Regions from separate parts of the Providencia sp. PROV_01 genome, predicted to be linked through region 2. Evidence: predicted binding sites of a transcription regulator. Region 2 holds the regulator's gene; the other holds the start of a gene.
What was found. Region 2 encodes LexA, which represses DNA repair genes until DNA is damaged. Its sites were predicted from a motif close to TNCTGTATGTACATACAGNA; they were not measured.
Positions count from the first base shown of each region.

Region 1: a site for LexA is predicted at 5,206-5,225, ahead of sulA (SOS-induced cell division inhibitor SulA). Genes of this name have one in related genera too.

Region 1 is NZ_JBRFKD010000002.1:3,356,629-3,364,393, forward strand. It holds gene helD (DNA helicase IV) at 1-2,019, opposite strand, end outside; gene yccS (YccS family putative transporter) at 2,143-4,293, shown strand; gene ACU696_RS16530 (TfoX/Sxy family DNA transformation protein) at 4,397-5,011, opposite strand; gene sulA (SOS-induced cell division inhibitor SulA) at 5,243-5,764, shown strand; gene ompA (porin OmpA) at 6,120-7,208, shown strand; gene matP (macrodomain Ter protein MatP) at 7,382-7,765, opposite strand, start outside.
Region 2 is NZ_JBRFKD010000002.1:792,280-801,202, reverse strand. It holds gene ACU696_RS04395 (ABC transporter ATP-binding protein) at 1-639, shown strand, start outside; gene ACU696_RS04390 (class I SAM-dependent methyltransferase) at 651-1,469, shown strand; gene modD (ModD protein) at 1,466-2,311, shown strand; gene ACU696_RS04380 (TonB-dependent receptor plug domain-containing protein) at 2,444-4,438, shown strand; gene zur (zinc uptake transcriptional repressor Zur) at 4,880-5,395, shown strand; gene lexA (transcriptional repressor LexA) at 5,554-6,171, opposite strand; gene ACU696_RS04365 (diacylglycerol kinase) at 6,308-6,682, opposite strand; gene plsB (glycerol-3-phosphate 1-O-acyltransferase PlsB) at 6,809-8,923, shown strand, end outside.

The sequences.
Region 1 (7,765 bases), 2.6 Mb from region 2:
CTTGAGTTCATCAACAAATTCTGACGGCTTTTCTGGGTGATAAAGCAACCAAACTTGCTGCTTAGCCCGTGTTAATGCGACATATAGCAAACGTCTTTCTTCTGCATGGTCAAAATCTTCTGGCTTAGGCAGTAATGCTTGCTCAATAATTGATTCGCGGGCAGGAGCAGGGAAACCATCCTTTCCACTATTCAAACCACAAATTATCACATGGTCTGCTTGCTGCCCTTTTGAGGCATGAATAGTCATAAACTGAATATTTAATTTTGGCCAACGAGTCTTGGCTTTATCTAATATATTAGGTTTTAAATAATGATAGCGAGCGAGCACTAATATCGTTTCATCATCAAGGACATAACCACTCATTTTATCCAACAAACGTTCCAGTGCATCTTCATACAGAAGAATAACGGATTTTTTATTTCCTTTAGTTAAGCTATTCAATGGCTTATCTAACTGCATAGGGTTTTGTAAAATAAACTGATTAGCAACCTCACCAATACGCTCATTAAAACGATAAGTCGTGTCTAAAGCGCAAAGTTCTCCAATGCCAAAGTTATGTTCAAATGATGTGGTTAAGTCTAATTCTGCACCACTAAACCGGTAGATAGCTTGCCAATCATCTCCAACAGCAAATAACGTCGTTTGCTTATTCTGCTTGCGTAGTACTTGCAATAACTTAGCGCGAAGGGGAGAAATATCTTGAAACTCATCAACTAAAATATGTTTCCATGGGCTAATAAAACGCCCTTTTTCTAGAATATTGATGGCCTGATGAATTAATCCTGAAAAATCAATTGCACCTTCATCTTTCAATGCGCTTTTCCACGCTTTCAATAACGGCGCCATTAAACGAATACGTTTTTGAAAAAGATCTCTTATTTCTTCCGCCGTATTCTCAATCATGTCCTTTTGGCTACCACCATGCATACGCATTAAGCTTAGCCAACGGTCTAACCGAGTAGCGACTTTAGTGCTAATTTTTTCGTCTTTCCAGAATTCACCGTCTGGAATTTCCCATTGTAACTCTTCAGAAAGCCATTCTCGCCACCCTTTTGCTTGCGCTTTCTTTGCTGAACATTGTTCTCGCCATTCATTTAATAATAATGTTTGCCGTTTTTGAGTGTCTGTTTCTAACTCACTAATCACGGGCGATTTTTTGCTACCTTCACGAATAATGAGTAAAGCAAGAGCATGAAAAGTTTTTGCTTCAATATCTTGTTGTAGGCGTGAGTGAATACGTTCGTTCATTTCATCCGCAGCTTTACGACCAAAAGCCAGCAAGAGAATTTGTTCTGGTTTTGCCAAACCTCGCAAGATAAGCCAACCCGCTCTAGCGACTAGGACTGATGTTTTACCACTTCCAGCCCCCGCCAGCACTAATACATTATCCTCACCATTGATCACAGATAAGGACTGAGAATAATTGAGAGGTGATGTTTCTACTTGCTGGAAAAAATCGTGATAACGAACTAAAACAGACTCACACCAATAGTCATTAATTTGTTTTCGACATTCTTGGCTGTTATTTAGCCAATTCAGGCATTCTTGATACTGTGATGCACAATTTTCAAACAATGAAATGCGTGCTAAAGGCATAGGCAATGATGAGAACTTTTGTGATATTTTATCTTTTATTTCAGCCAATTGGTGTAATGTCAACCAATGATCTTGCTGAGTCAATTGTTCAATCGTATTAACTAACTCAGTCAATACATGAGCACTGATTTGACTCATTTCAGTGCTCCATTGCTGCCATTTTTCATTTAAATAATGGTAAAAGCGCTGAGTTTGTTTCCATTCCGTGCCATGTAAACGAACAACCTGTTCATTCACAATTTCAAATTCTAACTCCCCCCAAACAATCCCTCTCTTACAACGAAGATCAATGAGTTCATTAAATGGGATAAGATATTGGTGGTTTTCACCACTGACTTCAATACCTGCGTTGAGTAAGCGAACCCGATTGTAGGGATGCTGAGCCAGACGCTGTCCAATCTGTGTTGATTTCAGTTCCATACGTCCTGCACCTGAGAAAATCAATGACAAAAATACGGTTGGCTTGATTCCAAACGTTTTTTTATTCCTTGCAAACAAGCTATCCTATATAGATTAAGGCTTGTCTTACCTTTGAGGTACTTTGTGTTAACACTGCTTACCAGTTATCGTCGTGTGCTATATAACAGCCATATTTTATATTATATCCGAATATTTATAGCCCTGACAGGCGCAACCTTAGTGCCATGGTTGTTAGGTCAAGAGCCTAAAATCACCATCCCACTCACATTGGGTGTCGTTGCTGCAGCACTAACTGACTTAGATGATAGGCTAACTGGTAGAATAAAAAATTTAATTATTACACTTTTTTGTTTTTTTATTGCATCCGTTTCTATTGAACTCCTTTTTCCCTATCCTTTATTTTTCTTTTTTGGCCTCGCATTTTCTACGTGTGGCTTTATTCTTCTTGGTGCTTTAGGACAGCGATACGCTACCATCGCATTTGGTGCACTATTAATTGCCATTTATACCATGCTCGGCGTACCCATTTTTGATACTTGGTACCAACAACCCGCATTATTACTGACAGGGGCAATTTGGTATAATATTTTAACCTTGATTGGGCATATTTTATTTCCTGTAAGGCCATTGCAAGATGCAATAACCCAATGTTATCAGCAACTTTCAGCTTATTTAGACGCAAAAGCTAACTTATTTGATCCTGATTTAGAAGATGACTACCAACGCTCTGTTTATGATTTAGCATTAGTAAACAGCCACTTGGTTAGCACCATGAACCAAGCAAAAATTGCATTATTGAGTCGATTAAAAGGGGATCGGGGACAAAAAGGTACACGAAATTCGCTACAATATTATTTTGTTGCTCAAGACATTCACGAACGAGCAAGTTCATCCCACATACAATATCAACAGCTTAGCCGCACTTTACGTCACTGTGATATTTTATTTCGTTTCCAACGCCTATTAACCATGCAAGCGAGAGCCTGCCAACAAGTTGCTCAATCTGTTTTATGGCGTAAACAATACCAACATAATCCTCGTTTTGAACGTACCTTCGCTTACATTGAAAAATCGCTACAGCTACTAAAACAGCAATCGCCTGAGCTTCATGAAATTAAAGCCCTGTATAACCTACTTAAAAACTTAAAAGGAATTGATGTTCAACTTAAAGGCCTGAGCCTTGAGCAAAGTGCATGGCAGCAAAATAATAAACAGGTAGAGCAGTTATCTGATGAATCGTTATCAGGTATTAGTGATATTATTTCGCGGGTTAAGCACCATTTAACGCCAAAATCATCTTTATTTCGCCATGCAGTAAGAATGTCAATTCTCCTTTGTACTGGCTATATTATTATCCAACTATTTGATATGGAAAGAGGATATTGGATATTACTCACTAGCTTATTTGTATGCCAACCTAACTACAGCGCCACTAAACGCCGCTTAGCCCTTCGCATAATAGGAACTATTGTTGGTATTCTCATTGGTTTACCTTTGCTGAATTTAATCCCCTCAATGGAAGGGCAACTTACGCTAATCGTTATTTCTGGCTTACTGTTTTTTATGTTTCGCAGTAGCCAATATGCCCAAGCAACATTATTCATCACACTTCTCGTTTTGTTTTGTTTTAACCTATTGGGCGAAGGATTTGATGTTGCACTTCCACGGATCATTGACACATTAATTGGTTGTTTTATTGCATTACTTGCCGTTAGCTTTATTTGGCCAGATTGGAAATTCCGCCAACTCCCCCAAGTCATTCAAAAAACCATGGATAGCAACTGCCGTTATTTAGATGCTATTTTGCAGCAGTACTACCAAGGTAAAGACAACCGCCTTGAGTACCGAGTTGCACGTAGAGACGCACACAATAATGATGCAGAGTTTGCATCGATTGTTTCCAATATGGCTTCTGACCCTAAGTCTTATCGAATCACCCAAGAACAAGCTTTTCGCCTTCTTTGCTTAAACCATACTTTACTCAGTTATATTTCAGCATTAGGTGCACATCGTGAAAAAATGCAAAATGAAAGTAATCTTTCATTACTCAACGATGCTATTTGCTATGTTGAATCATCCTTGCAAATCACAACCATTGACCCACTAGTTATCGATGAAAAATCAGATAAACTTCGCCATAGTCTATTACACCGCATAGATTATATTTCAACCAGTGATGACGAAAAAACGTTGCTTATCATGGAGCAAACTAAGTTATTGCTTGAACTAATACCTGAGATACGGCAAATCATTCGCACTATCAGTGCAACATAAATATACCGATGAGCGGGTATTAAAATTCTAAATACCCACTCATCTTCATATAGCGTATATGTAATATTGATTATATTAATAGTAAAAGTCGTTTTCAGTGAGTTTAGGCTGACGTCAACTCAAAACTATTATACCAAGCAATTAGCTCTTGTTTGATATCCTTAGGCAAAACAGCACTATGACACCCTTCTATTGCAGCTGCTAAGCCAATCAGTAGCTTGATACTGGGGTTATTCCTACCATGTTTTTTTAGCTTCATAAAACAAGCCTTTGCGCCCATCATGCGCAAATCGTCAACATGAGATACGCCAATTTTCCCTAGAGCACGCTCAACTGACATATTCATATTGGGTAAATCTTTTATACGCATGGTCATTGATTGCTTTTGTTTTAATTCCTCGATAGCTGAACGGTAAGCCAACTCAATATATTGGAGAAACAAAACTTCGTCATGCCAAACTTGTTCCGAAAGTTGATAGTACCGCATTTCCAATGGAATACCTTTTTTACTATAAACTAACCGATTAAACCCTAACGCTTCAAAGTGGCTCCTCGCTACTAAACAACCTCGTAAATAAAAACATTCATCAAGTACCAGCCCCACAATTGCATCATCGACTAGTAAACAAAATCCACCAAAATGATTTTTACGTTTTAATGCGCCAAATTGACTTAACAAACCGGATAAATAAAAAATTTTTTCTTCTTCTAACAACATTACCAAACTCCTTTTTGGGTATGCTCAATTTTCATCCTTTAGAAAATTAATTTTATAATTTCTTTTTTTACAGATAATTACGCGTAACCAATTTTGAGAGTTTCCATAAAAAATGCCAAGAAGAATGCGGAGAAAAACAACAAAGTTGCGAAGCGCTTTGAAAAAATAGCCTTGATATTGGATGGATATACAGTTACTGTATGTTCATACAGCATTGTAACGAGGTAAATTATGAGCATCTATTCTTGGAACAACTCAACAGAACATTCTCTTAATAATTACGCACAATCAATCCCTGCTACAGGGCTTACCAATAGCTCTATACAACAAGGTATGGTGAGCGAACTTGTTTACGATGAAAAACACCCTATTATGGATTATATTTTATTACCAATGCTTCGTCAGTTTGGGGTTCAATCACGCTGGTTACTTTGGCTAACTCCAAATAAAAGGCTAAGTAAACACTGGTTAGAACAATCAGGTATACCTACTCATAAAGTTATGCAATTAAATCATATGGAAGATATCACTACGATTGATGCTATGGAAAAAGCACTAAGAAGTGGTAATTATAGTGTAGTTCTAGGGTGGCTACCGGAAATAAGCGAGCAAGATTTTGTTCGCTTACAATATGCAGCTCAAGAAGGTCGTTCTATCGGTTTAATTATGCGCCCACAAGAAACATATAATATGGTTAGCACACATGCAGGACAGCCAAACCACTTAAAAATTCACTCAAATCATTATCACTAGCTAAGATTAAGAATTTTCTTACTAAATTTAACCTTTAGAAATATTTATCTCTAAAGTTAAATTAAAAGTATTGTAGATCAATCAGATAGATAAAAAATAATCATTACGAAAAATATACATATCTCTCTGATTTATACACTAAAAAAATACTTTTTTTAACGATTATTGCTCACTCTACTTGTATCTTTTTAAGTTCGTTGTAGACTTTAGCTTGTTCGGCTTATGGCATTATTTTTTTACTTTTATTATTTTTTTGTAGATAATGTCTGCGAAACCTAGCAAGTAAATTAAACCAATGGCATATAATAAGGCTCAGCGAAGCCAAGCCAATATTGGATGATAACGAGGCGTAAAAATGAAAAAAACAGCTATCGCAGTAGCAGTGGCAGTAGCAGCTTTTGCAACCGTTGCACAAGCAGCTCCAAAAGATAACACTTGGTATACCGGTGCTAAATTAGGTTGGTCTCACTATGAAGACACTAGCCTGAACCCAGCAAAAACTGGTACAGACTATGCAGGTTGGGGCACTGTTGGTAACAGCACTGACCGTGACACAATCGGTGCAGGTGCCTACGCTGGTTACCAATATAACCAATACTTAGGCTTTGAGCTAGGCTACGATTGGTTCGGTAAAATGAAATACAAAGGCGCTGGTAACAGCGGTGACCTGAAATCTATGGGTGTTTCATTAACTACCAAATTAAGCTATCCAATCATTGATGACTTAGACGTTTACACTCGTTTAGGTGGTATGGTTTACCGCACTGAAGCTAAAGCTCACCAAAATGGCGAACGTTTCAAAGAAACTGACACTGGCGTTGCACCTGTATACGCATTGGGTCTTGAGTACGCAATCACTCCAGAGTGGGCGACTCGTTTAGACTACCAATGGGTTAGCAACTTAGGTGACAAAGACAATATCGGTACTCGTCCAGACAACGGCATGCTGAGTGTTGGTGTTGCTTACCGTTTCGGTCAAGCTGATGCTCCAGTTGTTGCTCCAGCTCCAGTTGTAGCTCCTGCTCCAGTTGTTGAAAACAAACGTTTTACTCTGCGTTCAGACGTTCTGTTTAACTTCAACAAAGCAAGCCTGAAACCAGAAGGTCAAGAAGCTCTGAATGAGCTGTACAACGAACTTAGCAGCATCGACCCAACTCAAGGTCGCGTACTGGTAGTTGGTTTCACTGACCGTATCGGTTCACAAAACTACAACCTGCCACTGTCACAAAAACGTGCTCAGTCTGTAGTTGACTACTTAGTTGCTAAAGGCGTTCCAGCTAGCGCAATCGCTGCAGAAGGCCGTGGTAAAGAAGATCCAGTAACTGGTAACAAATGTGACGATGTTAAAGGCCGTGCTGCTCTGATCGAATGTTTAGCACCAGACCGTCGCGTTGAAATCGAAATCCAAGGTACAACTGAAGTTGTAACTCAACCAGGTGCTTAATTCTTAGCCCTAGTTTGAATTTCGAACTGAACATAAAAACCCCAATTAATATTGGGGTTTTTTTTTACTATTAGAATAATAGGAACGATATAAAAATTCACTTTAAAATAAATATCTCGTAATAAAAGCATACTACTTGAATACATACAACAGTAATGAGCCGCTAACCTTTGTTAATTATCCTTTTCCTTTGACGTCCCGAGGATCGCTTGTAAATCTTGCTTTAATGAGCTCATCTGGCTTTCGTATTTATCTTTATGTTCTGCATCTTCAATCAACTGAATAATAGTTTCAGACAACGTTTTATTACGCTTCACTGCAAGATTAGACAAACGCTGCCACACCGAAAAATTTAAATCTATTGATTTCTTACGTGTATGGGGATGCTCTGCATTAAAATGACGTTTACGCCTCGCTCGAATACTCTGTTTCATTCGATTATCAAGCTCAGGATTCATATGCAAAGTGATCCACTTTAGTACATCAATCGGTCTATTTTCCATTTTTAGCAGCAAGTCTATCGCTTCTTTTTCTGCGCTTCTTTCTATATAACGGGT
Region 2 (8,923 bases):
ACGTTAATGAAAACTTTACTGGGACTATTACCGGCAATTAAAGGTAAGGTATGGCTCAATGGGCAAGAGATTAAGAACCTTAAACCACGCGAAATCGCCAAAACTGTCGCCTATGTTCCCCAAGCTCATGATACCCCCTTTACCTTCACGGTACTTGATATGGTTATGATGGGCTTAACACCGCATATTTCATTATTTTCGGTTCCTAAAGAAACAGAAAAAAATTTAGCCTATCAACAACTCAAGCATCTGAATATCTCACATTTAGCATCACGCCTATACAGCACGCTTAGTGGAGGAGAAAAGCAATTAGTATTGATAGCAAGGGCTTTAATACAAAAACCATTACTTCTAATTATGGATGAACCTGCCGCTAGCCTTGATTTTGGTAATCAAATTCGCCTACTTGAGCAAATAGAAAAATTAAAATCTCGCGGTATGACAATTTTGATGTCAACTCACCATCCACAGCATGCCGCTGCTATCGCTGATAATGTTATTTTGCTCGATAAGCACCACAAAGCAAGGCAAGGATTATCTAAATGTATGTTAACACTTACTAACTTAGCAGCCCTCTATAATGTGGATAAACATAGCATTCAATCTCACTTTCAGTTTCCATCAGCGTTTTCTAGTTAAGGTCAGAAGCCATGTTAATCAATCAAATCGATTTTGCAAAAATGTACCAGCAACATATGCAACAAGCTCAACGAAGCCGTAAAGAACCGGAACATTGGGATAAAAAAGCACAACAAATGGCGCAAACTTGCGCTAACCCCAATGACCCATATTTAGTCCAGTTTCGCAAATTAATGGATTTAACAGGTGCTGAAACACTGCTTGATGTGGGCTGCGGCCCTGGCTCCATCAGTCTGTGTCTTGCGAATGAATTCAAAGATGTTATTGGTATTGATTATAGTCGTGGCATGCTTGAGATGGCTGAACTGCGCGCAAAAGAACTCGCTATTCACCATGCACGCTTTGAAGTACTCGCATGGGAAGATGATTGGAGTTCATTGCCAAAAGTGGATATTTCAGTGGCATCGCGTTCAACACTCGTTGATGATTTAAAAGCCGCTTTACTCAAGCTCAATCGCCAAACAAAATTACGGGTTTACACCACTCATACCATCAACCCAACATTTATTGATGAACACATTATTCGCAAGATAGGCCGCGAAGTTATTCGTTTGCCAACCTACATTTACGCCGTGAATATTTTGCATCAAATGGGCATTAATGCGCGCGTTGATTTTATCAAAAGTCCTAAGAAAGGTGGGTTTGATAGCTTTGACACTTTCGCTGACAGCGTCAATTGGTCTCTTAAAAATATCACACCAGAAGAAACCGCTATCTTACGTAAGTACTATGATGAACAAACGGATTTAGGTAAAACAATTCCTTATCCATCCAGAGATTGGGCGATGGTATCTTGGGATGTGGTTGATGAATCGGAACTGACATTATGATTTACCTACCCGATACATTAATCGACCAACTACTGCTAGATGACATTCAATACGGTGACCTCACCACACGGGCACTCGGCTTGCACTCTCAAATGGGTGTAATAACCTTTACATCCAAATTCGGAGGTTGTATCAGTGGGCTGATTATCGCCAAACGCATGCTAGAGAAACTGGGGATCACTTGTGATTGCCACTTTCAAGATGGCCAACTTGTTGAGCCGCAAAGTGTTTTAATTTCTGCCACTGGGCCGATTGAAGCCTTGCATCAAGGCTGGAAAGCGGTGCAAAACGTGCTTGAATGGTGTAGTGGTGTCAGCCACTACACCCAGCAAATGGTCAGTATTTTGCGCCAATATCAACCGGATGGGCAGCTTGCGTGTACTCGAAAAACTATTCCTTATACCAAGCCTCTTGCCTTAACTGCGATTTTGGCAGGGGGCGCTATTATTCATCGAGCGGGTAGCGCAGAAAGCATTTTACTGTTCACCAACCATCGTCAATGCCTTGAAAATCCAGATGATTGGGCAAGCCATATAAAAACACTGCGCCAAGCAGCCCCAGAAAAAATGATTATTGTCGAGGCCGATGATTACGAACAGGCCATTCTTGCAATCAATGCGCAAGCCGATATTGTACAACTCGATAAACTGCCTATTGAACAAATTCAGCAACTACAAGAACTCACCAAGCAGCAAAACCGGCCTTGCCAGCTATCGATTGCAGGTGGAATTAATTTAAAAACAATAGAAGCATTCGCGCAAACTGGTGTATCACTCTTAGTTACATCCGCGCCTTACTACGCAGCACCCCGAGATATAAAAGTGAAGATCTTTAAGCAGTAAGCTAAGAAGTTAGCGTCAGAAAAACCGTTCGTAAAAACAGCCTACCCCGTAGGCTGCATCCACCTATGGTTAATGACGCATATCGTTGTATAAAAAATAATATATCGTTATTTACAAAACTGGAAAGACATAATGAAAATAAAACAAATTACCTATTGGATTGGGATGGCTTTATTCACGACACAGGGCTACGCAGCCTCACCTAACACTGAAAAAAATACCGATGTGATGTCCGTTTGGAGCACCCCGCTTGCCGCTGATGCTAACATCATCACAGAAAACCAAATGAAGCAGCTGAATAAAACAAACGTCGCACAGGCGCTGAGTACCATGCCAGGAGTTTCTATTCAAAAATCAGGAAACCGCAATGAAACTCAAGTCAATGTACGTGGTTTTGATAGCCGCCAAGTACCTATTTTCTTTGATGGTATTCCAACTTACGTGCCTTATGACGGTACGCTAGACCTTGGCCGCTTTATGACTAGCGAGCTAGCCAGCGTAGAGCTATCTACCGGCTATACCTCTCTATTACAAGGCCCGAACCTGATGGGCGGGGCTATCAACTTAACCACCGCCACGCCTCAAAAACCCTTTGAAGCCAATATTAGCTTAAACCAAGGTTTTGCTCGCGGTGCAGATAACGCCCACAATATCAGCGCACGTTTAGGGGGGCGTAACGATCTCGGCTTTATTCAAGTCAGTGGCAGTCAATATAAGCAGCGCTTTATGGGAATACCGGGCTCAGAAAATAATAACCCATTAGCGGGTAATAATGGCCGTCGCCCGAATTCAGCAACTGATGACAAACGTATGATGGTGAAAGTAGGCTGGACACCACGAGAAGCAGATGAATACGTCGTGACTTATTTAAAACAAGAGGGTGATAAAAATAGTCCACCTAGCGTAACGAATAAAAAACAACAAATTTGGCAGTGGCCTGCTTATGATAAAGAAAGCATTTATTTCAACGGTACAACCCAAGTCACCGACGATATCGCCTTACAGAGTCGCCTATACCACGATACGTTCAAAAATACGCTTCATCAGTATAAATCTGTCAAAGATTACGAAAAAGGCCTTTATAACTACAGCCGTTACGATGATTACAGTAACGGTGCTGACATGCGTGTTGACTTCACCGTGCGTGAATTAGATATGCTGTCATTTGCTGCACACTGGAAAGAAGATGTCCACCGTGCACGCGCCAAAAGAGATGTCCCATTCGACCGCTATAAAGATAATACCTATTCTATTGCTACCGAATATCAATGGGTTGCCATGGATAACTTAGATATTATTGGTGGTATTGGCTATGACTGGCGCAAAAGTGCTGATGGTAAGCGCTATGATTACAAATCTGGTGATTTTGAAAAATACGATGGCAATAGCCAACATGCGTTCAACTGGGAAGTCATGGCTCGCTATCATTTAGAAAATAAAGATACCGTTCAATTTTCTATATCAGAAAGAAGCCGTTTCCCAACGCAAAAAGAGCGTTATACCAAAGAAAAAATGAAAAGTGACGACACATTCGTCATTAACCCACATATCGATACTGAGCGTGCTCTTACCTATGATTTGACTTACAAGGGACATATCTCACCCACTTGGTCATATACTTCAAGTCTCTATTATAACCATGTAACTGATGCCATTATGGCGCATCGTGTCGGTACTAATCAGGATGGAGGTTATATACTCGAAAATCGTAACAGCGGCAAAGTTGACTACTTTGGCATTGATTTAGGGACTAACGGGCAAATTACCGATTGGTTGGAAGCGGGTTTAAGTTACGGCTACATTCATGCTGATCCAAAACACTACAGCGTTAAACATGTTGCTGAATTACCTATCCACAAAGCCTTCGCTTGGGTGAAATTTACCCCTTATGAGCCATTCAGCATCACTGTAACCGAAGAAGCAAGAAGCTGGGCCTTTAATTATGTCGATGCAGATAGCAAAGTGCGTGGATATGCCAAAACTGACCTACGTTTAGATTATGACTTTGGACAAGGAATATCTGTTAATACATCAGTTAATAACTTATTCGATAAATCATATGAATATACTAATGGGTATATCGAAGAGGGTCGTAATTATTGGTTAGGTATTGAATATAAATACTAATCTAAATATATTAGGCAATGACTTTAATCATTGCCTAATATTATATAAATAAAATAAGATTAATCTGTGCTCCTGCAAAAATAATAAACATAAACCCCATAAAGTAAGCTTTAGAGGGTGAGAAAAGAAGGTTGTAAATTAAAGGCAAGATAAGTCTTAATTAAAATTACATCAAATTAAAACTAAATCTTTCAATTAATTGTTCATCATGAGTTATGAATTTATAATAAATTTGTTTAATATATGTTTCATTTTATCTGTTTATTTTTAAATAAAATTAAATATCATTTTTTATATTTTATTTATTAGTCAAAAAAACTCAGCAAAGCTAAAATTTTTTGATAGCACCGCATTCATCTCTTGATTCTCAATAGTTCAAGAAACTGTGATAAACTTGTGTGCAGTAAACATTTGCATTTTTCAACGGGTGGGGTCAGTAAAATGGAAAAGATGAGTGAAAAAAAAGTTCTTGCGATGGCAGAACATATTTGCCAATCAAGAGGCGTCAGGTTGACACCACAGAGAGAAACGGTATTGAGCCTAATAGCACAACAGCATGGTGCGATCAGTGCTTATGATTTACTCGACTTACTACGTGAAATTGAACCTCAGGCTAAGCCACCTACCGTTTATCGTGGCCTTGAGTTCTTAATGGAGCAAGGTTTTATCCATAAAATCGAATCAACCAACAGCTATGTTGTTTGTCACCATTTTGATAACCCAAGCCATATCTCTGTTATGTTAATTTGCGACCAGTGCGGAAGCGTAACGGAAAGTGATTGCACAACGATAGAAGCCGCAATTATTAATTTGGCAGATGAACACCAATTCCGCTTAAGGCATACCGTAGTGGAAAACCATGGTTTATGTAAAAATTGCGACGAAGTGAATAGCTGCCAAGATCATGAACATTGTCATCATAACCACGAACAACCTGTAACCCCTAAGAAAAAGTAAATAGCCGGACTGCTAGATCGTTTGATGAAATGCAAAGAGAAAATAGAGAAGAGAAAAATATAAGAAAGGAAACAAAACAGGCAGACTTCAGAATAAAACCATGAAATCTGCCTGCAATCGTCTTCACCGTCTGTAACACAGCTGGTTGCTAACGAAAATTAATACCAATCACTGTTACGAATAACCCCAACCGCTAAACCTTCAATAGTGAAATTTTGCTGACGCAAGTCAACAACAATAGGTTCGAATTCTGGGTTTTCTGCTATTAACTCAACACGGTTACCCTGTTGCTTAAAACGTTTAACAGTGACTTCATCTTCGATACGTGCAACCACTACTTGCCCGTTATGTACATTTTGTGTTTTATGCACAGCTAATAAATCGCCATCCATAATACCAATATCTTTCATGGACATCCCATTCACACGCAATAAGAAATCTGCATGTGGTTTAAACAGCTCAGGGTCAACTTGATAGTGGCTCTCAATATGTTCCTGTGCTAATAATGGTTCGCCAGCGGCTACACGTCCAATCAGAGGTAACCCCTGATCTTCGGTTTCTTCTTCAAGAAGCAGACGAATACCTCGAGATGCACCTGAGACGATTTCAATAACCCCTTTACGCGCTAAGGCCTTTAAATGCTCTTCTGCCGCATTAGGCGAACGAAAACCAAGGCTTGCTGCTATCTCAGCGCGTGTAGGAGGCATACCCGTCTGCGAAATGTGGTCACGCACTAGATCGTAAACCTGCTGTTGTCGAGCCGTCAGTGCTTTCATTCCGTTCCCCTGTTTGTTTATACAGTCAAGCTGTGAGTATATACAGGTAAATGAAGATTTGGAACAGTTAAATCGCTCAATTTAAGCATTTGTTATCGATTTATTTTCTTTTTACCTGATTAAGTAACCAAACACCTTAACCAGGGAAATAGCGCTGCCATAATACGAGTACCCAAATAAACAACGCTAAACCGATACTCACAAATACCGCGGCAGAACCAATATCTTTAGCTCTCCCTGAAAGTTCATGATATTCACTTCCGATACGGTCAACTACGGCTTCTATCGCGCTATTCAGTAATTCGACTATTGCCACCAGAACAACAGAACTCACTAACAAAATCCTATCTATATAGCTGATATCTAAATAAAATGCGATAAAAATCGCGATAATTGCAGCAACAGATTCTTGCCTAAATGCGGCTTCATTAACCCAAGCTGCCTTCAAACCTTTAAGGGAATACCCCGCAGCTTTAATCACTCGCGTGAAGCCCTTAACTTGACTCGCCATATTTATTCCTTAAAAAATACAAACAATAATCGATTTTTACGGTCAAAGTGAATTGTCAGTAACAGATCTAACCATGTATTTCTGGTATGATTGCGCAGCATTGTTAACAAGAGGCTATAATCATTTATGTCACTATGGCGTAAAATATATTACAACACGTTGAATTTACCACTTAAATTATTGGTAAAAAGTAAACTAATTCCTTCGGATCCCATCACTGAGTTGCAGCTTGATGTCAACAGGCCAACCCTATACGTATTACCTTATCATTCGAAGTCTGACCTCCTCACGCTACGGCACCAATGCTTAGCTATTGGTCTGCCAGACCCGCTGGTCGACAATGATATCAATGGAACGAAGCTTCCGGCCTACGTTTTTATCGATGATGGCCCACGTGTTTTTCGCTATTATTCACCGAATCCACGTAAGGATTCAGTAAAAACATTCCATGCTTATTTAGATTTGCATAAAAACAACCCAAATCTAGATATTCAAATGCTACCGGCATCCGTGATGTTTGGGCGCTCACCTGGTCGTGAAGGCCATACCCCAGCACCACCACTGAAACTGTTAAATGGCATCCAAAAATTCTTCGCCGTTTTATGGTTAGGACGTGACAGCTTCGTACGTTTATCTCCGATTGTCTCAATTGGGAAAATGGCACAAGACCACGGTACAGACACCATTATTGCCAACAAACTTGCTCGTGTCGCACGTATTCACTATTCGCGCCAACGTCTCGCAGCAGTTGGGCCTAAACTCCCTGCACGTTATGAGCTGTTTAATAAGTTATTGACGTCAAAAGCAATTGAAAAAGCCGTTGAAGACGAAGCGCGCAGTAAAAAAATTCCACTCAAAAAAGCTCAGCAAAATGCCGTTGGGATGATGGAAGAAATCGCAGCCAATTTCTCTTATGAAGCAGTACGTTTAACGGATAGGGTTCTTAGTTGGACTTGGAATCGCCTTTATCAAGGCATTAATGTTCAGCACGCTGAACGAGTCCGCCAGCTAGCACAAGACGGCCATGAAATCGTTTATGTGCCATCCCACCGTAGCCATATGGACTACTTACTGCTCTCATATGTGCTATACCATCAAGGGCTAGTTCCACCCCATATTGCCGCGGGGATCAACCTCAATTTCTGGCCTGCTGGGCCTATTTTCCGTCGTTTAGGGGCCTTTTTTATTCGCCGAACGTTCAAAGGCAATAAACTGTATTCGACCGTTTTCCGTGAATATTTAAGTGAGCTATTTGCCCGAGGTTACTCCATCGAGTACTTTGTGGAAGGTGGGCGCTCACGTACCGGTCGTTTGTTACAGCCTAAGACGGGTACTCTCTCCATGACGTTACAAGCGATGTTGCGCGGTGACTCACGCCCTATCACCATTGTTCCTATCTACATCGGGTATGAGCATGTGATGGAAGTGGGTACTTACGCCAAAGAACTGCGCGGTGCAGAAAAAGAGAAAGAAGGCTTTTTCTCTATGGTTCGCGGCTTACGTAAATTGCGCAACCTAGGCCAAGGCTATGTTAACTTTGGCCAGCCAATTTCGCTTCCACACTATCTCAACCAGCGTGTACCTGATTGGCGCGACTCTATCGACCCTATCGAACCACAAAGACCAACTTGGCTAAACCCAACGGTCAGTTCGTTAGCTGATAACATTATGGTCAATATTAATAATGCAGCCGCAGCCAATGCGATTAACCTGTGTGCGACTGCGTTACTGGCTTCTCGTCAACGCTCACTGACTCGTGAGCAACTAGTTGAACAAGTCGACTGTTACCTGCAATTATTGCGCAATGTGCCATACACCGCAGATGCTACAACGCCAAATAAAACGGCCGAGCAATTGTTAGAACATGCTTTGCACATGGATAAATTTGAAGTCGAAAAAGACAGCATGGGGGATATTATCATTCTTCCTCGCGAAAATGCCGTCTTGATGACCTATTACCGTAACAATATCCATCATTTATTAGTATTACCATCGCTAATAACTAGCATTGTGTTACACCATGAACGCATAAGCCGCCAAGACATTCACTATCAAGTAGGCCAAATTTACCCGTTCTTAAAAGCAGAACTGTTTATGCGTTATAACAGTGATGAGCTACATGAGACGGTAGATACACTAATTGATGAACTGAATAACCAAAAGCTAATTTGCTTAAAAGAAGATGATGTGGTGGTGCTAAATCCTCGCCGTATTCGCCCATTACAGCTCTTAGCAGCAGGC